2 regions of the Thermus brockianus genome follow, and region 2 is predicted to be linked to the other one. Evidence: riboswitches for the same ligand, from Rfam matches in the RefSeq annotation. Region 2 holds a riboswitch; the other holds the start of a gene.

Region 1 (7,512 bases), on a different replicon from region 2:
CCTCGGGGGCGGGGCCTCCACGGGGATGAGGGCGATGCGCCTACCCGTCTCCGGGTCCTTGGGGAAGGGCTTGGCCAGGCGGGCGGGGTCCTTGGCCTGGAAGCCCGAGTCCTTCATGCCCAAAGGGGCAAAGACCCGCTCCTCCAGGAGGTCCGCCAGGCTCTTCCCCGTGGCCGCCTCGAGGAGGTGGCCCAGCACGTCCGTGGAAAGCCCGTACTCAAAGGCCTCGCCCGGCTGGAAACGGAGGGGTAGGGCCGCAAGCCGTTCCAAAAAGGCCTCCCGGCTCAGGTCAAAGCGGTCCACACCGGCCTCCAGGTAAAGCCGCTTCACGGGAGAAGCGAAGAAGACCCCGTAGGTGAAGCCAGCGGTGTGGCGCAAAAGCTCGTAAACGGTGACGGGAGCCCGAAGGGGCTCGTCCCGCACCCCTCCGTTCACCTCCCGCCCCACCCGCAACGCACCGAGCTCGGGCAGATACTTCTCCACAGGGTCCAGCAGGCTTAACGTGCCCTCCTCCACCAGGCTTAGGGCCAGGGCGGAAACCCAGGGCTTGGTCATGGAGTAGACCCGGAAAAGGGCGTCTTCCCCCATGGGTAGGCCCTTCTCTGGGTCCAGGAAGCCGTAGGTCCCCTGGAAGACCACCTCCCCCTCCCGGGCCACCAGGACGACCGCCCCGGGCAGGAAACCCTCCTCCGTCAATCGGCGGAAAAGCCCGTCCAGCCCGCTAAAGTCCATCCCCCACCACCCCCTTGGGCACGGCCCCTAAGCGGGCGCCGCCCCGATGGTCCTACCCCCGTCCACGAAAAGCACCTGGCCGGTGATGAAGCTAGACTCGTCGGAAACGAGGAAAAGCGCCGCATAGGCCACCTCCAACGGGCTTCCCGCCCGCCCTAAAGGCGTGGCCTGGATGGCCTTCTCCCGCACCTTCTCCGGCACCTTGGCCGTCATCCGCGTCTCAATAAACCCCGGCGCCAAGGCGTTCACCCGGATCCCGTACCGCCCAAGCTCCAAGGCCAGGGTCCGGGTAAGCCCCACCACCCCCGCCTTGGAAGCCGCATAGTTCGCCTGCCCCAGGTTCCCCAGGTACACCCGGCTCGCCGTGAGCACGATGCTCCCCGGGTTCCGCTCCCGCATGGCCTCGCTCGCCGCCCGCGCCACCAGGAAGCTCCCCGTGAGGTTCACCCTAAGGACCAGCTCCCAGTCCTCCAGGGGCATCTTCCAGTGGAAGTTGTCCCGGGTGATGCCGGCGTAGTGCACCACCCCGTCCAGCCGCCCGAACCGGGCCAAGGCCTCCCCGAAGCCCCGCTCCACGGAGGCGGGGTCGGCCACGTCCATCCTGAGGGGCATGGCCCCCGTGGCGGAGGCCGCCTCCTCCAAAGGGCCTTCCTCTATGTCCACCGCCACCAGCCTGGCGCCTTCCCGGGCAAAGAGCTCCAGGGTGGCCCGGCCGATCCCGTGGGCCGCCCCGGTGATGAGGACCACCTTGTCCTTGAGCCGCACGGCGCACCTCCTCACGACCGAACGGTCGGTAAGGCCACCCTACTCCTTTCCCGCCCCTTCCGTCAAGCACCAGGCGTAGTAGGGGGTTTCCACGAAGGGGGGTGGCCCTCCCAGGTACACCCTCAGGCCCGGCAGGAGGAGGGTATCCCCCTCCCACTCAAAGGCCAAGGGGTCCACGGAAAGGGGGTAGTGGAGCACCCCTTGCCGGGGCAGGGCGAGCCGAAGCCACTCCGGGGGGGAAAGCCGCCCCACCAGGAGGTAGCGGGCCCGCCTCGGGCCGCTTTCCGTGTAGAAAAGGGCCTCCCTTCCCAGGTCTAGGAGAAGGGCCCGGCCCCGCACGTAGAGCCTGGCCCTATCCGTCCAGGTAGACATGGGGCCTCCCCTCCAAGAGGGCCACCCGCACCCGGGGCCCGTAAAGCCCCCGGAGAAGGGGCTCCGTCAGCACGGCCCCGGGCGGCCCCTCCGAAAGCAGCCGGCCATCCCGCAAGACCGCCACCCGGTGGGCCAAAGCCGCCTGGTTGGGATCGTGCAGAACGGAAAGCACCCCTACCCCCCGTTCCGCAAGGCCCCTAAGGAGGGCCACCACCTCGGCCTGGTGCGCCAGGTCCAGGTAGGTGGTGGGCTCGTCCAGGAGGAGGTAGCGGGGCCTCGCCGCCAGGGCGCGGGCCAGGAGGACCCGTTGCCTCTCGCCCCCAGAGAGGGTGCCCAGAAACCGGCCCCTTAGGTGGGCCGCCCCCGCCACCTCCAGGGCCCAGGCCACCGCCTCCCGGTCCTCCCCCCCTTCCCTACCCCATAAGCCAAGGTAGGGAAGCCTTCCCAGGCGCACCACCTCCTCCACCACGAGCCCCTCCGGGTACGGCCCCCCTTGGGGCAGGTAGGCGAGGAGCCGGCCCCGGGCGTAGCTCCCGTAGGCCCTAAGGGGCTTTCCCTCCAGGTACACCCCTCCCCCCTTGGGCCTAAGAAGCCCCGCCATCACCCTAAGGAGGGTGCTCTTGCCGGAGCCATTGGGCCCCAGGAGGGCCACCCACTCCCCCGGGCGCACGAGGAGGTCCACCCCCCTTAGGGCAAAGGGCCCCACGATGCCCCTGGCTTCAAGCCCGGCCACGGCGCCTCCAAAGGAGGTAGAGGAAAAAAGGCCCCCCCAGAAGGGTGGTCACCACGCCCACAGGAAGCTCGGCGGGCCGCGTGAGGGTGCGGGCCAGGAGGTCGGCCAGCGCCAAAAGGGCGGCCCCGCCCAGGGCGCTGGCCGGGAGAAGCACCCGGTAGTCCTCCCCCAGAAGGCGCCGCAAGGCATGGGGGGTGACAAGGCCCACGAAGCCGATGATCCCCGCTTGGGCCACGCTGGCTGCGGTGAGGAGGCTGGCCGCGGCGAGGAGGAGGAGTTTCAGGGCGCTTAGGGGAAGCCCCAAGCTCTGCGCCACCTCCTCCCCGAGTTGCAGGGCGTTCAGCACCCGGCCCAGGAGGAGAAGGGGCGGCAGGGCGAGGAGAAGGAAGAGGGTTAGCGCCTTCACCGAGGGCCACCCCAAAAAGGCCAGGTTCCCCAGGGTATAGGCGAAGACCGCCCGCACCCGGTCGGCGTCCTGGAGCATGAGGTAGGTGGTGAGCCCCGTGAGGACGCTCCCCACCACCACCCCCGCCAAGACCAGCTCCCCGGTCCGCGCCACCCCGCCGGCCAGGACCAGGGTGAGGAGGGTGGCGAAGACGGCCCCCAGGAAGCCGAAAAGGGTAGCGGAGAGGGGAAGGCCCTGGAAGACGGCGTGCTGGGCGAAGGCGGGGGAAAGCCCCCCAAGGAGGACGGCCAAGAGGGTCACGCCAAAGGCCGCTCCCGAGGCCGCCCCCATCAGGTAAGGGTCGGCCAAGGGGTTGCGGAATAGCCCCTGGAAGGCGGCCCCCGCCACCCCCAAGGCCGCCCCCACCAGCATCCCCCCGAGGACCCGGGGGAGGCGGAGCTCGGTGACGATGGGGTTAGCCTCGAGGCCCAAAAGGGCGCGCACCACCTCCCCTGGGGGCACCACCACCGCCCCCAGGGCGAGCCCTAGCACCAAGGCCAAGGCCAAGAGGCCGAGGAGCCAGGCGAAGACCAGGCTCCGCCGGAGGGCCAGGGGCAGGGAAAGGGTCATGGCCTAACGCCCGTGGAAGCAGTCCACGAGGAGCCGCAGGCCCTGGGCCACGCGGGGGCCGGGGCGGGAAAGGAGGTTATCCTCGCCGCCGGTAAAGACGCAAATCCTTCCCGCCTGCACCGCCCTCACCCGGCTCCAGCCGGGCCGGCTTTGGATAGTTTCTCGGGCACCCGGGTAGGTGGCCACGATGACCTCGGGGTTTTTCTCCACCACGAACTCGGGAGCGATCTTGGGGAAAAGCCCGAGCTCCTTGGGGACGATGTTCACCCCCCGGGCCTTCTGGATGAGGACCCCGATGAAGCTTTCCGGGCCCACGGTGTAGGGGGTAGGGTCAATCTCGTAATAGACCCGAGGCCGGGCCTTGGCCTTGGCCGCCCGGGCCTCCTCCCCGTAGACCTCCCGCTGGATCTGGGCCACCAACCTCTCCCCCTGGGCGGGAAGCCCTAGGAGCTGGGCCAGGGTGCGCACGGTCTTGAAGATGTCCTCGTAGGTTTCCGTGCGCACCACGAACACGGTAAGCCCCGCCCGTTCCAGGGTTTCGTAAAGCCTACCGTAGCGGGAAGCCAGGACCAGGTCCGGCTTCAGGGAGACGATGAGCTCGGGGTTCGGGTTGTAAAGCCCCCCCGCCTTGGGCAGCCGCTTCACGCCCTCCGGCCAGTCGGAGTAGTCGTCCGTGGCCACCAGGCGGTCGCAGGCCCCGAGGGCGCACACCGTCTCCGTCACCGAGGGCAGCATGGAAACGATGCGCTTGGGCGCGGCTTTGAGCGTGACCTGGCGCCCCAGGTCGTCCGTGAGGGTGAGGGGAAAGGCGAAGGCTAAGGCCAACAGAACCGACAAAAACGCCGCAAGCTTCTTCATGCCTACCTCCCTTAAGGCCGCTAGGGCCAGGGGCACCGGGCCCGGGGGAGGTAGGGCAACGCCCCTGCCTGAAGCGGCAGGGGCGGGAAAAGCCAAGCAAGCCCCCAACGCTCCCCCATCCGCGTGAGGTGCCCGCCTTGGGGCAAGGCGGGCGGCCCTGGCAGGTATTCGGGCTTCCGGCCTGCGAAGCGAACCGCGTAGCTTGGCCGGTTACCGTTGCGGGACAGCGCCGGACTTGCACCGGACTTCCCCACTTTAAGCCTGGACTACGCGCCCAGGCACCAGGGCAACGGACCTGGCTTTGAGGCCCTAGCGGGCCTTGCCCTTAGGCTAAGGCGCTTGGGCCGGATTGACAAGGGCTTGACAGAGGACGGGGAGGATGGTTTACTTAGTCCCGAGAACGAACTAAAGGAGGCAAGGGTGCGTAAGGGGGATGCGCAGGAAATCCGCAGGCTCAACCGCCGGGCCATCCTGGCCCACCTGAGGCGGGGCCCCCTTACCCGGGCTGACCTCTCCCGGCTCACGGGCCTGGCCAAAAGCGCCGTGAGCCGGCTTGTGGACGAACTCCTTAAGGAAGGGCTCTTGGAAGAGGGGACGCTCACCTCACCTCCCTTGGGCCGTCCGGGCACCCTCCTGCACCTCCGTCCAGGGGCCCGCTTCGCCCTAGGCGCCGAAATTGGGGTGGAGGGGACGGTACTCCTCGCCTTGGACTGGCGGGGAGAGGTCCTTTGGGCCAGGGAGTGGGCCCACCCCAAGGAGGCGGGGCCGGAAGAGCGCTTTGCCCGGCTCCTCCAGGAAGCCCTGCCCCAGGCCCATGGGGCCTTGGGCCTCGGCTTCACCCTGCCCGGGGTGGTGGTGGGGAACAAGCTCCTCTACGCCCCTAACCTGGGCTGGCGGGATCTGGACCTGAACCCCTACCTGGCCTCCTTCCCCCTACCCGCCCTGGCGGAGAACGACGCCAAAGCCTCGGCCCTCTCCGAGGTCTTCTTCCACGGGGAAGAGAACCTGGCCTACCTGGTGCTAAGCACCGGCCTCGGCGTGGGGGTGGTTTCGGAAGGCCGCCTCCTGAGGGGCACAAACGGGGCTGCGGGGGAGGTGGGCCACTGGCTCGGCCCCGAGGAACGCCCTTGCGCCTGCGGGCGCAAGGGGTGTTTGGAAACCGAGCTCGGCCTCGGAGCCCTCTTGCGCCACCACCGGGCCCTTGGGGGCGAGGCGGAGGGCCTCGAGGCCCTCTTGGCCAAGGCCCAAGCGGGAAACCCCTCGGCCCAAGCCGCCTTAGCCCACCTGGGCGAACACCTAGGGAAGTTCTTGGCCAACCTGGCCGTGGCCTACGACCCCGCTCGGGTGGTGGTGGGGGGGAAGGCGGCGGAGCTATTCCCTTTCCTGGAAGCCCCCTTGCGCCGCGCCCTGGCGGAGCACGCTTTTTTGGAAACCCACCGCGCCCTACCGGTCCAGCCCTCCTCCTACGGGCACCTGGCGGCGGCGGTGGGTGGGGCGAGCCTCTTCTTGGCGCGCTTCTTTGAGCTAGGCGGCCTGTGGGCGGAAAGCCCACGTCGCAATGGAGGTAGGTATGAGGAAGTGGCTTTGGGTACTCGGCATGGCCTTGGGGCTTAGCGCCCTGGCCCAGACGGGCAAGCTGGAGATCTTCTCCTGGTGGGCGGGGGACGAGGGGCCGGCCCTCGAGGCCCTCATCCGGCTCTACAAGCAGAAGTACCCGGGCGTGGAGGTCATCAACGCCACGGTCACCGGGGGGGCCGGGGTCAACGCCAAAGCGGTCCTGAAGACCCGGATGCTTGGGGGCGACCCCCCGGACACCTTCCAGGTCCACGCCGGCATGGAGCTCATCGGCACCTGGGTGGTGGCCAACCGCATGGAAGACCTGACCTCCCTCTTCCGCCAGGAGGGCTGGCTCCAGGCTTTCCCCAAGGGCCTCATTGACCTCATCTCCTACAAGGGGGGCATCTGGAGCGTGCCGGTGAACATCCACCGCTCCAACGTCATGTGGTACATCCCGGCGAAGCTCAGGGAGTGGGGGGTGAACCCGCCTAGGACCTGGGCCGAGTTCCTCGCCACCTGCGAAACCCTTAAGCGCAAAGGCCTCCAGGCCCCCTTGGCCCTGGGCGAGAACTGGACGCAGCAGCACCTGTGGGAGAGCGTGGCCCTGGCCATGCTGGGGGCGGAGGGCTGGAACAACCTCTGGAACGGCAAGCTGAAGTTCACAGACCCCAAGGCGGTGGCGGTCTGGGAAACCTTCGGCAAGGTGCTGGACTGCGCCAACAGGGACGCTGCCGGGCTTTCCTGGCAGCAGGCGGTGGACCGGGTGGTCCAGGGCCAGGCCGCCTTCAACATCATGGGCGACTGGGCCGCGGGCTACATGGCCACTACCCTGAAGCTTCGCCCCGGCACGGACTTCGCCTGGGCACCCTCCCCGGGCACCCAAGGGATCTTCATGATGCTTTCCGACTCCTTCGGCCTGCCCAAGGGGGCCAAGAACCGCCAAAACGCCCTCAACTGGCTTAGGCTGGTGGGCTCCAAGGAGGGGCAGGACACCTTCAACCCCCTCAAGGGCTCCATCGCCGCCCGCCTGGACTCCGACCCCGCCAAGTACAACGCCTACGGCCAGGCGGCCATGCGGGACTGGAAGTCCAACCGCATCGTGGGCTCCCTGGTCCACGGGGCCGTGGCGCCGGAGAGCTTCATGAGCCAGTTCGGCACGGTGATGGAGATCTTCCTCCAGACCAAGAGCCCGCAGGCAGCGGCCAACGCCGCCCAGGCCATCGCCGACCAGGTGGGCCTGGGCCGCTAAAGGCCCTTTCCCCCGTGGGGGTTTAAGCCCCCACGGGGTTTTCCCCGAGGAAACATGCGCGACCGCATCACAGCCTTCTTGGTCCTCCTCCCCTCCCTGGTGGCGGTGGGCATCTTCGTCTACGGCTTCATCGGGCAGAACCTTTACGTTTCCCTCACCGACTGGGGCAAGAACCCCGCCCAAGCCTTGGCCCAAAGGCCCGAGCTCCACTTTGTGGGCCTCGCCAACTAC
Region 2 (7,512 bases):
GGCCCGGCTTTCCGAAACCCGTTACCTTTCCCGGTGCGCCTGCAACCGGGGAACCTACCACCTGCATTGGGATGCGGCCACCTTTCGCCTCACCCCCGAGGGGCTTCTCTTTTTGGCCCAGGTGCTTAAGGACCTGTTGGCCCGGGGCGGGGGTGGGGTGGTTTGGCTTGGGGCGGTGGGCCTTCGTTTCCAGGAGGCAGAGGGGCAGGACCTGCTCCGCCTTTTGCAGCAGGGTCTTGTGTTGCCGGATGCGCTTTCAATGGGGTACTTCCGGCACCTGAACTAGGGGGTGGCTATGCGGGCGAAGGTTGTGCTCTGTGGCGTTTTGGTTTCTTGGGCTTTGGCTCAAGGGGCCTGCCCGGGGGAACGGGTGGCCCATGACCTTGGGGCAGTCTGTGTGGCTAAGCCACCGGAGCGGGTAGCGGTGTTGGACTGGCGCCCCCTCGAGGATCTCCTCCTTTTGGGTGTACGCCCCGTGGCGGGGGCTGACCTGGCGGATTTCCCCAAGTGGGTCAAGATGCGGCTACCGGAGGGGATTTTGGACGTGGGCGGGCGCACGAGCCCAAGCCTGGAGCGGTTGGCCTCCCTTAAGCCCGATCTCATCCTGGGCTACACCGGGTTTCAAGGCAGACTCTACCCCGAGCTTTCCCGCCTCGCCCCCACGGCCCTTTACGACTACCTGCCCCCAGGCGGGCAGCTTGCCGCCATGCGCCGCCACTTCCTCCTGCACGCTCGCTTGGTGGGGAAGGAGCGGGAAGGGGGGAGGCTTCTGACCGAGTTGGACCGGTTTCTCCAGCAAACGGCCTCTGCCCTCCAGCAGGCGGGTTTAGGGGGTAGGCCCTTCCTTCTGGTACAAGCTTGGGCCCGGGAAAGGGTCTACAACGTCTTTACCCGAGACACCCTCGCCTCTGAGCTCCTAGAGGCCGTGGGCTTGGTCAATGCCTGGAAGGGCAAAGCGGAAGCCTACGGGCTTTCGCGCGTGGGGCCGGAAGGGCTTGTGCGGTTGGTGGGGGAAAACCCGGGCGTCCAGGTCTTCCTGATCGCCCAACCGGAAAACAACCCCTTAGCCGATCCCGCGGTGGGACCGTTGCTGCGCTTGGCCCGTGCCCGGGTGGTGGCCTTGGACCCCAGCACCTGGACCTATGGGGGTCCCCACTCTGCCCGGGTTTTGGTGGAAGAGGTGCGGCGCGTGCTCTTGGGGAGGTGAGCCGTGCGGAGGTACGTTCTTTGGGCAGTCATCGGGCTTTTGGGTATGGCAGGGGCGCAAGGGCTAAAGGAGGGCCTGGCGGCCACGGTGTCCCCCTTGCTGGAAGGCCTTGTAGGGCAAACCCGCCTCTTGGCCCAGGCGTCGGAGGCCTATGCCGCAAACCCTAGCACCGAAGGCCTCCATCGCCTGCAGCTCCTTTGGCACGCCGCCCGGGACTACTGGGAGGAGCTAGAGGCCTTCGCCTTCGGTCCGGTGGGGGATTACGATCCCTACCTGGACACCTGGCCCATAAGCCTCGAGGACCTGAAACGCTCTGTGGGGGTTCCGGTAGAGAACCTTCCCCCGGAGGTACGGGGGTTTCATGCCCTGGAATACCTGCTTTTCCAGGAGCCCCCGCAGGACGCCGGGACCCTACACCACCTAGTCCTTTTGGCCCAGGATCTCGCCCGCCAGGTCCAGGCCTTGCGTGAGCGCTACGGGGCCTACCTTGAAACGGCCTCGGACGAGGAACTCGCCGCAGAGCTCTACGCCGCAAGCCTAGAGCTCGCCGAGGAGCTCTTTGCGGAAAAGCTCAAAAATCCGGAAAGCCCTTACGCGCGGCGTTCGGCGGAGGATTACCAGGCCAACGGCCGTGGCCTGGCCCAGGCCCTAGCCTTGCTCCCCACCGGGGGAACCCCTTGGGCTTTGGCCTTGGCCTTGCGCGCGGCCCTCGCCGACCTGCCCAGCCCCTTAGAGGAGGCTTGGGGCGATAGCCGGGTAGCCAAGGCCCAAGCCCAGGCGGAAGCCCTGTACCAAGCCCTTGCGAAAACGCCGGTGGGTGGCGCCAAAGAGCGGGCGCGGCTTTGGCTCCGTACCTTCCGCGAGGAATACCTCGGGGAAGGGGAGGTGGACGAGGGGCTTGCTGCCTTGGAAGGCTTAGAGATGGCGTTGCAAAGCCTGTCCCAACGGGAAGAGGCCCAACAAATCCTGGAAGTGCTTCGGTCCAAGGTGCAGGCCGGGGCTCCCGCCGAGGAGGTGGACCCCTTGGTTCGCGCGTTGGAGGACCTTCTGCGCTAGGGGATGCGAAAGATCCTTGGTGCAGCGCTCCTTCTTGCCTTGCTTGGGGCCTTCCCCAGCCGCTACCTGGTGGAGGACGCCTCTTCCCGGGCTTTTGGTCATCCACTGTCGGGGCTTAACCAAGAGGACTTGGAGGAGTTTCGCCTAGGGGACCAGGCCTTCCGCCGCATCTTCGTGCGGGAGGATGGCCTGGGCCCCCTTTTCGTTCACCAGTCGTGTGCCGGGTGCCACGTGCGGGATGGCCGGGGCAGGTTGGCCTTTAACGAGCGCAGCGAGGCCTTGGTGCGCACCCGGGCCGAGAACGGGCTTGACCCCCATCCCCGTTTTGGCCTCCAGCTCCAGGACCACGCCCTTTTGGGATCGGTTCCGGAGGGACGGGTTCGCCTCCGCTTTGAGGAGGTGGAGGGGCGGTACGAAGACGGCACCCCTTACCGTTTGCGCCGGCCGGTGGTGGAGGTTCTGGATGGGCAGGGCGCTCCCGTTCCTGGGCGGTACAGCCTTCGCCTGGCGCCGCCCGTGTTTGGCCTAGGGCTTTTGGAAGCGGTGCCGGAGTCCGTACTGGCGGGTTTGGAAGACCCCGAGGACCGGGACAGGGACGGCGTATCGGGGCGGCTTGCCCGCCTTGCGGGCGGCAAATTAGGCCGCTTTGGTTGGAAGGCGAGCGTGGCTACCTTGGAGGAGCAAAGCGCCGTGGCCTACCTGGAGGACATGGGCCTTTCCACGCCCCTTTTCCCAGGGCCGGATGGCCGGTGGGAAGTGACCAGGGAAGAGTTGGAGCGGGTGGCTTTTTATTTGCGCCACCTGGCTGTTCCGGCCCCCCGGCACCGTCCGCAGGACCTTAAGGGAAGGCAGCTCTTTCGGGCGATAGGGTGTGCCGCTTGTCACCGGGAAAGCCTGGCTGGCTTGCCCGCTTACACGGACCTCCTCCTCCACGACATGGGCCCTGGACTGGACGACGGCGTGGCTGAGGGGGTGGCGCAGCCTCAGGAATGGCGTACCCCTCCCCTGTGGGGCCTTGGGCTAACCCGCAGGGTGTTGGGCGAGGAGCTTTACCTACACGACGGTCGGGCCCGGAGCCTCGAGGAGGCCATCCTCTGGCATGGGGGAGAAGCGGAAGGGGCCAAAAGGCGTTTTCTCGCCCTGTCCAAAGAGGACCGGGAGGCCCTCCTGGATTTTTTGAAAGGGCTATAGGCCCGATGCTTGACCCCATACCCAACTTGTGGTAGTTTCCCATGCGGGGTACCCAATACCTGGGGTACCCTGGCCGCGATGCCAGGCCGACAGGTCTGGACGCCTTTGGGCGGTGGGGGAAGTCCGGTGAGAGTCCGGCGCTGTCCCGCAACGGTAACCGGCCCCCTGGCCGGAAGCCCGAGTACCCGCTTCGCGGCCCTACCCCGTAGCCCTCGAGGCAAGGGTGAAGGTGGTGATGCGCATGGGACCTTGACCTAAACCCTTCCCCCAAAACCCGCAAGGACGGGTGTACGGCTCATCTAAGGAGCCAACGGCCCTAGGCTTTTGTCCGGTTTATGAGGAGGTGTTCGTGCGGGAAACCCGCATGGTATACCCGGTGTTCCCGGGAGAAACCAACCACTACGGGACCCTTTTTGGCGGCACGGTTATGGCCTGGATGGATCAGGCGGCTTTCGTGGCCGCCACCCGCCATGCCCGGCGTAAGGTGGTCACCGTGCACGCGGATGCCGTGGACTTCAAGCATCCCGTGCCCCTGGGCTCCATCGTGGAGCTGGTGGCCCGGGTGGTGGAGGTGGGGCGCACCTCCATGCGCGTGGCGGTGGAGCTTTGGGTGGAGCCCTTGGAAGGAGAACGGTACCTGGCTGCCCAAGGCGGTTTTGTGCTGGTAGCGTTGGACGCGTCGGGCCGGCCCACGCCGGTGCCACCTTTGGAGGGATGATGCTCACCGAGCCCAGGTTGCACTACCGCCCTTATGAGTATCCGGGGCTATTGCGTTTTCGTGACGCTATCCGCCATAGCTACTGGGTGCATACGGAGTATAGCTACACCGCCGACGTTCAAGACTACGCCCTGGTGGAGGAGAAGGAGCGCTCCATGGTGCGGCGGGCCCTTCTCGCCATCGCCCAGGTGGAGCTTGCGGTGAAGCTCTTTTGGGCCCGCCTCTACGAGGTCTTCCCCAAACCCGAGATAGCGGAGGTGGGCATGACCTTCGCCGAGAGCGAGGTGCGCCACGCCAACGCCTACGCCCACCTTTTGGACCTTCTCAGCCTAGAGGGCCTCTTTGCGAAAGCCTTGGAGGAAGAAACCCCCCTAAAAGAGCGAAGCCAGGCCCTTGCCCAGGTGCTCAGCCGGTGGCGGGAGGGCACGTTGCGCGCCCATGTTCAGGCCCTTCTCCTCTTTTCTGCTTTTACCGAACACATCTCCCTGTTTTCCCAGTTCTACGCCCTCATGGCGCTAAACCGCCGGGCGGGGCGTTTTAAGGGTATCTCCAACGCGATAGAGGCCACGAGCAAGGAGGAGAACATCCATGGCCTCTTTGGGGTGGAGCTCCTGCGCATCCTCCGGGAGGAGGAGCCCCAGCTCTTCGCGGAGGGCTTCGCCGAGGAGGTGCTCGCCTTTGCCCAAAGGCTTTACCAGGGGGAGGAAGCCCTTGTGGACTGGATCTTCGCCGCGGGCGACCTCGAGGCGGTATCCCGGGACGAGGTGGTGGAGTTCCTGAAGGGGCGGTACAACGAGGTCCTGTCCCTCTATGGCCTGCCCCAGCCCTTTTCCGTGAACCCCGAGCGCCTACGGGACACGGAGTGGTTTTCCTTGGAGCTTCTTGCCGACAAAGAGGTGGACTTCTTCAACAAGCGGAGCGTGGCTTACGCCCGCAGGCTAAAAAGCTACGAACCGGACGAGCTTTTCTGAGAGGAGGGGTGCATGATTCGTACGGAAACGGAATACCGGCCCTGGTACTGGGCCAACGAGTGGACCCGGCTCTACATGCCCCGCGGCTATCTCTTGCCCGGGGTGGGCGTGGAGGAGCGGGTGCGCCAGATTGCCCTTCGGGCCGAGGCACTTACCAAGATCCCGGGTTTTGCCGAGAAGTTTGAGCGCTACGTGGCCTACGGCTGGTACTCCTTGGCCACCCCCATCTGGGCCAACTACGGCCTCAAGCGGGGCCTCCCCATCTCCTGCTACGGCACCTACGTGGAGGACGACACTGCTTCCATTCTGCAGGCGGTGGCGGAGATTGGGATGATGAGCAAGCAAGGGGGGGGCACCTCGGTCTACTTGGGGACGCTACGGCCCAGGGGGGCACCTATCCGGGACAACGGGGAGAGCAACGGTTCCTACGCCTTTGCCAGCCTCTTTGACCGGGTGATTGAAGTTTTCAACCAAGGCTCCACCCGTCGTGGCCAGTGCGCCGCTTACCTGCCCATAGAGCACCCCGATTTCTGGGAGTGGACCCGGATCCAAAGGGAGAACTCCGAGATCCAGTCCCTCTTCTGGGGCGTTTCCGTGGGGGATGCTTGGTTGGAGGCGATGATCGCCGGGGACCGGGAGAAGCGGGAGCGCTGGGCTGCTGTGCTCAAGAGCCGGGCGGAGGTGGGGATCCCCTACATCTTTTTCCGGGACAACGCTAACCGGCAGGCCCCTGAGATTTTCCGCGGGCTCGGCAAAACGATTCACGCCAGCAACTTGTGCACGGAGATCATGCTCCCCTCCAGCCCGGAGGAGAGCTTCGTTTGCTGCCTCTCCTCCTTGAACCTCCTCCACTTTGATGAGTGGAAGGACACGGACGCCGTGGAAACCCTGGTCATCTTCTTGGACTCTGTTTTGGACGACTTCATAGAGAAGGCGGAGGGCATCCCCTACATGGAGCGGGCCGTGCGTTTCGCCCGCCGCTACCGGGCCATCGGCATCGGGGTGCTCGGGTGGCACAGCTACCTCCAGTCCAAGGGCATCCCTTTGGAGAGCGCGGAGGCCCTTTTCCTCAACAACCTCATCTTCAAGACCATCCGCGAGCGGGCTGAGGAGGCTTCCCGATGGCTTAGGAAGCGCCACCCGGAGGACGAGTTGGCGGGGCTCATGGAGCGCCGGAACGCTACCCTCCTGGCCGTGGCCCCCACCAAGTCCAGCTCCTTCATCCTGGGCCAGGTCTCCCCCTCCATTGAGCCCTATACCAGCAACTACTACCTCAAGGACCTGCAGAAGGCGCGGGTGCCCTTCAAAAACCCCTTTTTGGAGAAGCTCCTGAGGGAAAAGGGCAAGGACGAGGAAAAGGTGTGGCGGAGCATTCTGGAACACAACGGCTCGGTGCAACACCTGGACTTTTTACGGGACGAGGAGAAGGAGGTCTTCAAAACCTTCGGGGAGGTTTCACAAAAAACCCTGGTCAACCTGGCCGCTGCCCGGCAAAAGTATATAGACCAGGGGCAGTCCCTCAACCTGGTGATCCACCCCGACGCTCCGCCCAAGGACGTGAACGAGCTCGTACTCCATGCGTGGCGCTCGGGGCTCAAGAGCCTCTACTACCAGTTTAGCGCTAGCGCCGCCCAAACCTATAGCCGGGACCTGCTCCTTTCCTGCCGGGCTTGTGAGGGCTAGCGGAGCTGGAGGTGGTCCTTGAGGGGGATAAAGGGGAGGCCGTGCTTAGCCCGCAGGCGGTCCAGGTAAAACCTCCGCTCTTGCCAACGCTGCCCGTAGCTTTGGTTCCCCCCGTGGAGGCGCACGCCGATGTTTTGCCCGCGGAGGTAGTAAAAAGGGAGCCCCTTCTGGTAGGCGCGGAGCCAGAGGTCCCAGTCCCAGTAGTCCCCCATCTGGGGGTCAAGGCCCCCGAGGCCATGGAGGGTCTCCCGGGGAAGGGCTGTTCCGGAGGCTAGGATACGGTTGTCCCGGAGGAGCCATGGGCCCACGGTTCCTGGGGCGAAGGAAAGGGTTTCCGTACCCACCAGGAGGACCCCCTCCCCATAGGCAACCCCTTCCCTTTGGGCCAAGGCCCGCCACACCCGCTGTAGGTAGGCGGGGTCTAGCAGGAGGTCGTCATCGTCCAGGAAGAGGACGAGTTTGCCCCTAGCCTCTTCAAGCCCGGTAAGGCGGGCTTCAACCTGCCCACGGCCACGGTTCCTAAGGGCCCGGATGCGGGTATCCGGGAAGGAGCGCGCGGCCAAAAGACCTGCCCCGTCGCCGTCCTCTACCACGATGGCCTCAAAGTGGGGAAAGCTCTGCCGCTGAAGGGAGCGGAGGGCCTCGAGGAGAAAGTGGGGGCGGTCTTTGGTGGGTATCAACGCGCT

The links. Region 2 has a riboswitch for cobalamin ahead of A0O31_RS11515 (acyl-CoA thioesterase). Riboswitches for the same ligand answer to the same signal wherever they lie in the genome.
Region 1: it holds a riboswitch for cobalamin, as region 2 does, so the genes downstream of both, A0O31_RS10065 (ABC transporter substrate-binding protein) here and A0O31_RS11515 (acyl-CoA thioesterase) in region 2, are expected to answer to the same signal.

What each region holds. Positions count from the first base shown of each region.
Region 1 is NZ_CP016312.1:1,870,369-1,877,880, reverse strand. Features, by position in the region: gene A0O31_RS10090 (serine hydrolase domain-containing protein) at 1-732, opposite strand, end outside; gene A0O31_RS10085 (SDR family oxidoreductase) at 760-1,497, opposite strand; gene A0O31_RS10080 (hypothetical protein) at 1,537-1,869, opposite strand; gene A0O31_RS10075 (ABC transporter ATP-binding protein) at 1,850-2,602, opposite strand; gene A0O31_RS10070 (FecCD family ABC transporter permease) at 2,589-3,617, opposite strand; gene A0O31_RS10065 (ABC transporter substrate-binding protein) at 3,621-4,475, opposite strand; cobalamin riboswitch at 4,618-4,776, opposite strand; gene A0O31_RS10060 (ROK family transcriptional regulator) at 4,896-6,089, shown strand; gene A0O31_RS10055 (ABC transporter substrate-binding protein) at 6,046-7,281, shown strand; gene A0O31_RS10050 (carbohydrate ABC transporter permease) at 7,336-7,512, shown strand, end outside.
Region 2 is NZ_CP016313.1:111,257-118,768, forward strand. Features, by position in the region: gene A0O31_RS11495 (hypothetical protein) at 1-286, shown strand, start outside; gene A0O31_RS11500 (ABC transporter substrate-binding protein) at 398-1,207, shown strand; gene A0O31_RS11505 (imelysin family protein) at 1,211-2,263, shown strand; gene A0O31_RS11510 (di-heme oxidoredictase family protein) at 2,267-3,454, shown strand; adenosylcobalamin (AdoCbl) riboswitch at 3,549-3,689, shown strand; gene A0O31_RS11515 (acyl-CoA thioesterase) at 3,819-4,172, shown strand; gene A0O31_RS11520 (ribonucleotide-diphosphate reductase subunit beta) at 4,172-5,143, shown strand; gene A0O31_RS11525 (ribonucleoside-diphosphate reductase subunit alpha) at 5,156-6,826, shown strand; gene A0O31_RS11530 (glycosyltransferase family 2 protein) at 6,823-7,512, opposite strand, start outside; gene surE (5'/3'-nucleotidase SurE) at 7,511-7,512, opposite strand, start outside.